Regions from separate parts of the Flintibacter sp. P01028 genome, predicted to be linked through region 2. Evidence: predicted binding sites of a transcription regulator. Region 2 holds the regulator's gene; the other holds the start of a gene.

Region 1 (4,212 bases), on a different contig from region 2:
AACGCCGCCCTCAATCATTCGTTCAATTTGCTCCCGCAGCACATCCAAGTTAACGGACTCATCCGAATTCATAGGAGTGAGGATTGGCGGGATAATGCCTTTTAACTCAATCTGCATCATTTTTGCTTCCTTCTTCCTCTAAATTAAAGTATTTCAAGATACAATGCCCTGGCATCCTCAGGAGTAACCTGTCGCATATTGTTGACCAGTAGTCTCTGGACCTGCATCCCAGCCTCTACTAAGCCGTCTAGGTCTTCCGCCGGAACGCCAAACTCTTTTAGACTGGTTGGAATGTCCAAATCCTTGACGATCTTCTCCATCCAGGCCAGCATGTACGCGCTCTTTTCTTCCACAGTCACACAGGTCTTCTCTCCATGGACACAGCGGTCATAAGCGACAGCAAATCTTTCTCGGCACTCAGGCTCATTGAATCGCATGACAGGGGCCAGCAGGATTGCGTTAGAAACGCCATGGGCAATATGGTACTTGCCGCCCAATGGATAGCTCAGTGCATGAACCGCTGTAGTACCAGAGGCCGTGATGGCTAATCCCCCATAATAAGCGGCGATCTGCATCCGGTTTTTGGCCTCCATGGCCTCCGGATCGTTACAAGCATCCATGATATTATTCAAGATTAAATCCAGACCTTCTAGGGCATACAAATCACTGAAAGGGTTCGCTTTGTTGCTAGTAAAGCACTCGATACAATGGGCTAAGGCATCTACCCCAGTAGCCGCCGCAATTTTCCTGGGCAAATTTTTGATCATTCTGGCATCCAAGATCACATAGTCTGCAATCATATTTTCGTTAACTATACCCACCTTCAAGTTCTTTTCTGGTACGGCCACGATAGCATTTGGGGTAACCTCTGCCCCCGTTCCAGCAGTCGTAGGGATAAGAATGATAGGGACACACTTCTGTGCCTGACCAGGCTTGTCCAGCAGCTCCTTTACACCATACTGGTCTGTTACTAATACGCTAGCGAGTTTTGCTGCGTCCATTACCGATCCGCCACCGCAAGCGACAATTAGGTCTGCACCGGATGCCTTGAATTGGTCAACTAACTTTTGAACTGCTTTATAGGAAGGTTCTGCGGGAAGATCATCCAGCACATAGTAGTCGGCACCAGATGCCTTCACAGCTTCCTCAGGTAAGGCGAACAAGCCGCAGCCTTCGATGCCTTTATCTGTAAACATAGCTACCCGTTTTGCTCTACAGTTTTGAATAATAGCAGTGATGTTCCCGATGGCATTCTCTCCACCATATACTGCGTGGGGCATTTTCAAATTGTATTCTTTCAGCATACTAATTCCTCCTCGCCACTGTGGGCAATTATTTTGGCTAGATCAGTCAGCAATTCCGCTGAACCAAATCCTCCGGATTTTGAAATTAGATCGATTCGTTTCCCATTGTACTCTGTTCGGGAAAGAACCACCCCAGGCACCAGTTCACACACTGGAATCAAACTGTCTTGATTAATTTCCCTCATAAATGCCAACAGTGTGTCACCACCAGTCAGCATCAGTGTCGCTTCCAAACCGCCTTCGAGCATCCGCTCTAATAGTCTTCCCATAGACTGGGCAATAGCGCTTCTTGTCGCTTCTATATTCATATCCCTAGTCAGCGCATAGCTGCGGGTCTCCTCAGCTTCCTCCGGTCCTCCACAATCGATTATAGCGGCTGTACTATGTTGGAGCTTGTTCAGCCATTGAGCAAGAACACACTCTCCATCCTCACTCTCCAACCAGGTGGGATCCAATTTCTGTTGTGGTGTCAATCGGATACGATGCATGCCATTCTTTTCCGCAGTGTCCAACTGCTCTATAGTGATGGGATTGATGCTACCACACACGGTGATGAGGCGTGGATTCATAGCGGGTCGTCTACAGTCATACTGTGTCAGATTTAGCAATTTTGGCAATACCGCGGCTAATCCGGCACAACCCGCCAGCAGTTTCAGCTGATGGCAGTCATTCAATCTTTGAGCGATTTGAAGAAGGTCCTCGTCGGTGACTGCATCATAAATCAAAATACCTTCTTTATCGGGTATGTCTTCTCCCGCAGCGACTAAATATGTTGGTATATTACTTTGCTCCCCAATTATGTTCTGGATATTTGAGTGCCTGACTGGCTCAAAAGGGTCAGAACCGAACACGCTGTCTGCCACTGGGACCTGCCCAATATAGTGGATGCCATTTACTGTTACTCGATTCATTTTAGGAAAGGCCGGAATAAAATGGAGCTGTTTACCATGGGCCGCAGCCCGCATAGCAGAAAGTTCACTGCCTATATTGCCCCTCAATGCGGAATCTATCTTTTTATAGATACAGGAGACAGAGGCCTGCTGGGCCTGACTCACGATCTTTGCCACGATCTCTCCAGCCTCTGCTGGAGGCATATGCCGAGTCTCAGCAACAATAATAAGCACTTGGACTCCCTGTTCCAGCCCAGCAAAAATATTCTGGTTTTGGGGGGTATATACTCGAACCAAGGTCCCTTTAGCCTTAAATTGTATTCCTGTGTCCAAAGCCCCAGTAAAATCATCTGCAATAACCAGTAGCTTAATCATGACATTCCCTCATTCAAACTGCTTTATTTTGGAACATCCTTAATCTTTGAAAATGAGTTTGAGAAAAGACATCCCTATATATCATTTACTTAATCAAATCCTAACTTTTGTTTCTTTTCATATCAATCCATTTGACTTGTAAAAATTGTTTATATTTGAAACGATTTCTCTAGCGTTTTATGCAAAAATATATCTCGCCGCCCTCTCATATAGGAAAGCCCTCTATCATCATTGGGCAGTATGACCATATCTAATTGCTTATGGGCATAAAAATCCCCCCGCGGATACCGTGGAGGGATCTTGGGGGCATTTCCTGTTGTCAATCTACGCTAACTCGGCTTCACTGGTATACATTTTACCATTTCACTGTTCCCTCTCCTATGGTGTAGCCGTTTTTATTCCTGGATGTAAGGTAGAAGGAAAAAGGTAGAAGAAAGAAGGCGCGTAACTTTGTCATGACCTTTGGATAATGGGAAGACAGCAATATAAATCGTTTCATACCATATCTAACATACGCAAGGGACCAAATTTCCTTCTGACACATATTCGGCAGTAATAGCAGTAAAATAGTGTATGTCTTATATAAATAGACCTACCCCCCATTTTTAAGTACAGATACTTCCTCTATCAACAAACTTATAGAAATAGATGCAGGTCCGTCCTAGTCTTTTGATAGCCCTCCTAAATTCATTACCCAACTATTCCTGTATGGACTGTTCACTCTATTTTTGCCCTCTTTGGGTAGCCAAATGTATTGCTAAACATTTGCTTAACCGTACGAATACAAATATCGGTTTTCTTGCTGGCGGCCTCGTAATCGTCTATATTGTTGCCTGTATATTTTTTTATTCTGTTAGTTGACGGCAAAGCTGGATTTTACCAATAGACTTACTACGTCTTGGTTTACACTACTTTACTGTGTGCATAAAGTTATACCGTAATATACCAAAAGCCCTTCAAAAAACAACTAGTCGGAATTTCAGGAATAACGGATCTTCTACTATTTTTTAGGAAATATAGTAACGGGCAACAAAATTTTATATAAGATTCTAAAATCAAAAGCTTTATGTAAATACAGTACGAAAAAATTTCCTCCATATACGAAAAACACCGTTCCGAAATTATGGAACGGTGTTTTTATAGATAAAATTACCTTTGGTATTCGAACTCCAGGTCGTACATGGACACGATATCCCCGTCCTTGATGCCCATCTCCTCCAGCTTGTCGAACAGACCGGACTGGCGCAGCTTCTGGTCGAACCAGTTGCGGCTCTCATAGTCGGAGAAATTGACGTTGGCGATAAGCCGCTGGAGCCAGGGGGCGTCCACCACCCAGGTGCCGTCAAACTCCTGGATATTGACCTCTCCCTCGGTATCCACCTCCGGGGGCCGCTCCACATAGGTGGGCTCGTACACCACCACGGGAGGCAGCTGGGCCAGCTCCTGGGCGCATCGCTTTATCAGCTCCTGGGTGCCCTGGTGGGCGGCGGCGGACATCTCAAAGAGCTCCAGTCCCTTTCCCTCCACATGGGCCCGCAGCTTGTCCAGCAGGGCGGGGTCCTCCATGATATCCACCTTGTTGGCCACCACCAGCATCTTCCGCCCAGCCAGTTCGGGGGAGTATTGGGCCAGCTCCTCATTGA
Region 2 (4,212 bases):
CACAGCCTAGCTCCTGGCGGCAGGCTTCTAGCAGTTTGCCAGCCTGCTCCAGGTTATTGCCATGGACGACCAGATAGGGGCTGTTAGCGCTCCGCTCCTGTTTGCACAGCTCCACAACAGCGGAAATCGCGTTTTTCTCCCCCCGCGCCTTGGACAGTATCTTGGACTCGCCGTTGGCGAAGGTCATAATGGGCTTTAACCCCAGGGCTTCGCCCATGAAGGCTGCCGCGGCGGAGATCCGGCCGGATTTTTTGGCAAACCGCAGGTCAAGAGGGGCGAAGATCACCCGGACATGATCCACCCAATCCTGGATAAAATCCACGATTTCTCCCGCCTGGGCGCCGGCAGCAGCCATCTTGGCCCCCTGCACCACCGCCCAGCCGTAGCCCATGGTGTAGTTTTTGGAGTCGATGATATGGATATGGAAGGTGTCCTGGGCATCGGGGTGGTCCTCATAGAACTCGTCCCGGGCCTGTATGGCGTTGCCATAGGTGGCTGAACCCTTGGAGTTGATAGAGGTGTGGATCAGATCGGTATAGCCCTCTTTCCACGCCTTCTCAAAGCATTCAGTGAAGAGATAGGGGTTCAACTGGGCGTGGGTCGGGATCTGAGGGCTGTCCAGCAGCATCTGAAAGAACTCGTCGGGAGTGAAGTCAAAGCCGTCCATATACTCCCTGTCGCCCATCGCGATGGGAAAAGGGAGGACCTGGATGTTCCACTCCTCCCGCAGAGCGGCGGGAATATCGGAAGCAGAGTCGGTAGAAAATTTAATATGAGCCATGGGGGGCCTCCTTAAAAAGATAGGATAAGCGCCTGGCGGGACATAAAAGGATCGAGAGTATTATCCCAGATGCCGGGGAGATTGTCAATGAACCCCTGCTCCGGCTAGAGCGGATCACTTCTTCCGCAGCCGGGTCCGGGTGCCGTCAGGATGTTGAATGAGGGTATTGTCCAGATGGGCCATCAGATTGGACTTACAGGCGGCGATATACTCCTGTCGCAGCAGGGCCCGTTCAGCCTCCTCCTCTGGGGTGAGGCCGGCGGGAGACTTGGCCTTCCGGGCCAGCTCATTGATGCGGTCGATCTTCTTCTGCTCCATGCCTTTCCCTCCCTTATTCCTGTTCTATCTCGCGTTCAAATACCAGCTCGATGGTCTCAATATGTCCAGAGGCCCGCTGAACGCTGGGCAGATAGCCCACATAACGCCAGCCGGCGGCGGCCCGGCTTCGAATGACTTCCTGGTGGCCCTCAGTCCGGATGCCGACGCCGCCGAACAGGCTGTACCCTCCGGCGGAGAGGGCCAGAACCTCAAATTCATATTCATAGTGTGCCATAGCTGTGCCCTCCTATCCGGCGGCTTAAATATATCTCTCCAATACCAGCATGGTCCGTCCCTTTTTGGACTGGCCGGGGATCTCCCGGACCACGCACTTGCCCAGTCCGCGGCAGGTGAGAATGTCTCCCACATCCACCAGCTTGTCCCCTTTGAGACACTCCCGGTGGTTGACGGCCGCCTTGCCGGCGGAGATATAGGCCATGGCTTTGGAGCGGGACAGGGAAAAACCGGCGGCAAGCACCGCGTCCAGGCGAGGGGTGGCGACTGTGTCCCGGATGAGCCTTACCTTCGCCTCTCCAGGGGAAAGGGAAGCCAGAGGAATTTCCCGGAGCTTTAACCGCCAACGCCCGGCGGACTCCCACTGGGAGAGGAGAATGGGCAGTACCTCCCGGAGCAGGATCACCTGACAGGTCCTGTCGCCAGGGAGCAAGATGTCCCCCAGCTTTTCCCTCGTCAACCCCAGGCCCATAAGGGAGCCCAGAATATCCCGGTGGCTTAACTCGGAACCGGGAGGGAAGGCGGCCTCCAATGCGGCCAGCGGTCCCTCTGGGTCCAACAGGAGGTCGTTCTCATCCTGCCAGTCGGGGAGGAAGGCGCACAGGGCCCGCTCTGCGCCGGGAAAGCCACCCCAAAAGATATGGCGGGGCTGCCCCCAGGCGTTGAGTAAATCGGTGACAGAGGCCTGTTCACCCGGCGAGAGAAAGGGGGTATGGGCTGGGATGCCCCGGTCCTGAGCCAGTTCCAGCTTGTCCAGCACACGGGCCAGCAGCACCCGCTCCGCCCCGTCACGGGCGCAGCGGTCCAGAAGCTCCTTCTTGGTCACGACCCTTCTCGCCTCCCTCTGTTTGCCTGTTCAGTATACTGGACAGGACCTGGGATTGTCAACGAAAAAAGCCGGCCATGGGGAGCATGACCGGCCGCAGGGGGACAAAATTAGTACCGACGGACTACCGCCACCACCTTGCCAACTATCTCGGCTTTGGTGCCGTCGATAGGCGGGTAATCAGGGTTTTGGGGAAGAAGCCAGGTGCAGCCGTCTTTTCTATGAAGGGTTTTGACGGTGGCCTCATCCTCAAAAAGGGCCACTACGATCTCACCATTCCGGGCCTCCTGCTGGCGGTGGACCACCACCAGGTCACCGGGCAGAATCCCGGCGTTCAGCATGGACTCGCCCCGGACCGTGAGGGCGAAGTGCTCCCCGGACAGACCGGCAGTGTCGAAGGTGAGGTAGTCCTCAATACACTCTTGGGCCAGGATAGGGGTGCCGGCGGCTACATTGCCAAGGATGGGTATTTGGTTGGCGTGGGGGTCCTCCTCCTCTGCCACCGGGCCCATGGATGCCCCCGGCAGGGAGATGGCGCGGGTCTTGCCCTCTGCCTTGACGATGACACCGGCCTCCTCCAGCCCCTTCATGTGGAAGTGGACGGTGGAGGGGGATTTCAGTCCCACCGCCGCGCCAATCTCCCGGACCGAAGGGGGATAGCCGTGCTGATTGGTAAAGGAGAGGATATAGTCATAGATCTGCTGCTGCTTGGCGGTCAGTTTGGCCATGGCAAGGGCTCCTTTCGGCAGACGGACAGAAAATTACACACTAAAATTTAGATGTATTTTATCATACATTTGTACGAATGTCAAACGAATGTTCCAAAAATAAGGAAGCCTCTAAAAAAACGCCAGGACCTAGAGGTCCTGGCGGGTAGCTTTGGATGTTCAGAGAGGGGGCATCTCCACAAAACCCTCCCGCTGGAGGCGCAGCCGGGCGTCGTAGAAGCCGGCCATGGTCACGGAGCGATAGGGATAGAGCCACAGCTTTACCGGGATGGAGGCTAGCAGGAGAAGAAGGGCGGAGCGGGGATAGGAGAGGATAATCTGATAGACCATGTAGGCATCCCCGTAGTGCTCCAGGGAAAGAGACTGGAAGAAACCGCCCTGGACCAGAACCAGAAGTAGTGCCAGTGAGTAGAGAAGCAGGTCAAGCAGTTCCCAGCCGATGAAGGAAAAGGCCAGCTTGAACATCTCCCACTTCCAGCCCCGCGTCAGCTCCACACTGCGGCGGACCGCGGCGAAGGCCCCGTAGTCAGGGTGGTCGGCCAGCAAATAGTAGGCCAGGGCGTAGCGCAGAGAGACCCAATAAGAGAAAATCATGATGCCGGCAATTAGAACGGGGATCACAAGGAAGGAGAGGCCTGGGGAGAGAAGAACCGGAATTAGGACCAGCCAGACGACGGGGATGCACAGCAGGGACCAGGCCAGCGTGTGGAGAAAGATCAGAATGGAGGTCATGATAACCAGCAGGGCCACGGAGAAGCCATCGGCTAGGGCGCCCAGTCCGGGAGACAGCTTCCGGGAGGTCCACATGGACCATAGCGTAAAGCCAAAGCCAACTACCGTGGAGTACAGGGAGAGGAGGATGGAAAGGAACAAAGCCGGCAGACTGATGTTTCCTGTGTCCGGGGCCGGAACAAGCAGGCCGGCCAGTGTGGAAACACCAGTGGTCATCAGCAGATATACCAAGGTGACCACCCAGAAGGAAGGACGGGAGCCCCGAATGGCCTCCCTAGCCTGCCTTTTCAGTTCTCTGCGGTCGATCTCCATAAAAACTCTCCGTTCTTACTGTCATAGTTGGGGAAGGGCGCCGCTGCCAGCAGGAGCGAACCTTCGCTCCGGTCCATCCGCGCTGCTCGCGGCGGCTCAAACGCCTCTCTATTCCCACTTGTCCATGATTTGCCGAAGCTGATCGGCCAGCTTGGACAGATCCTTGTTGGAACGGCCCCGGCTGCGGCTGATAAGGTCGGCCAAGTCCTTGGACACATCTTGTAGCCGCAGGAAGGCGGCGGAGGGAGCGGAGGCGCCGCCTGTGGTCCGCTTGCTCTCCA

The links. Region 2 encodes LexA, which represses DNA repair genes until DNA is damaged. Its sites were predicted from a motif close to CNAACANNTGTTNG; they were not measured.
Region 1: a site for LexA is predicted at 2,670-2,683, ahead of ACEVJK_RS03320 (four-carbon acid sugar kinase family protein). Genes of this name have one in related genera too.

What each region holds. Positions count from the first base shown of each region.
Region 1 is NZ_JBHEVC010000001.1:674,481-678,692, forward strand. Features, by position in the region: gene dapA (4-hydroxy-tetrahydrodipicolinate synthase) at 1-120, opposite strand, end outside; gene ACEVJK_RS03315 (iron-containing alcohol dehydrogenase) at 144-1,304, opposite strand; gene ACEVJK_RS03320 (four-carbon acid sugar kinase family protein) at 1,298-2,569, opposite strand; gene obgE (GTPase ObgE) at 3,719-4,212, opposite strand, start outside.
Region 2 is NZ_JBHEVC010000005.1:36,900-41,111, reverse strand. Features, by position in the region: gene ACEVJK_RS09510 (DegV family protein) at 1-781, opposite strand, end outside; gene ACEVJK_RS09505 (DUF896 domain-containing protein) at 896-1,099, opposite strand; gene ACEVJK_RS09500 (DUF4177 domain-containing protein) at 1,113-1,334, opposite strand; gene ACEVJK_RS09495 (RNA-binding protein) at 1,359-2,159, opposite strand; gene lexA (transcriptional repressor LexA) at 2,270-2,887, opposite strand; gene ACEVJK_RS09485 (DUF975 family protein) at 3,047-3,931, opposite strand; gene ACEVJK_RS09480 (MBL fold metallo-hydrolase RNA specificity domain-containing protein) at 4,040-4,212, opposite strand, start outside.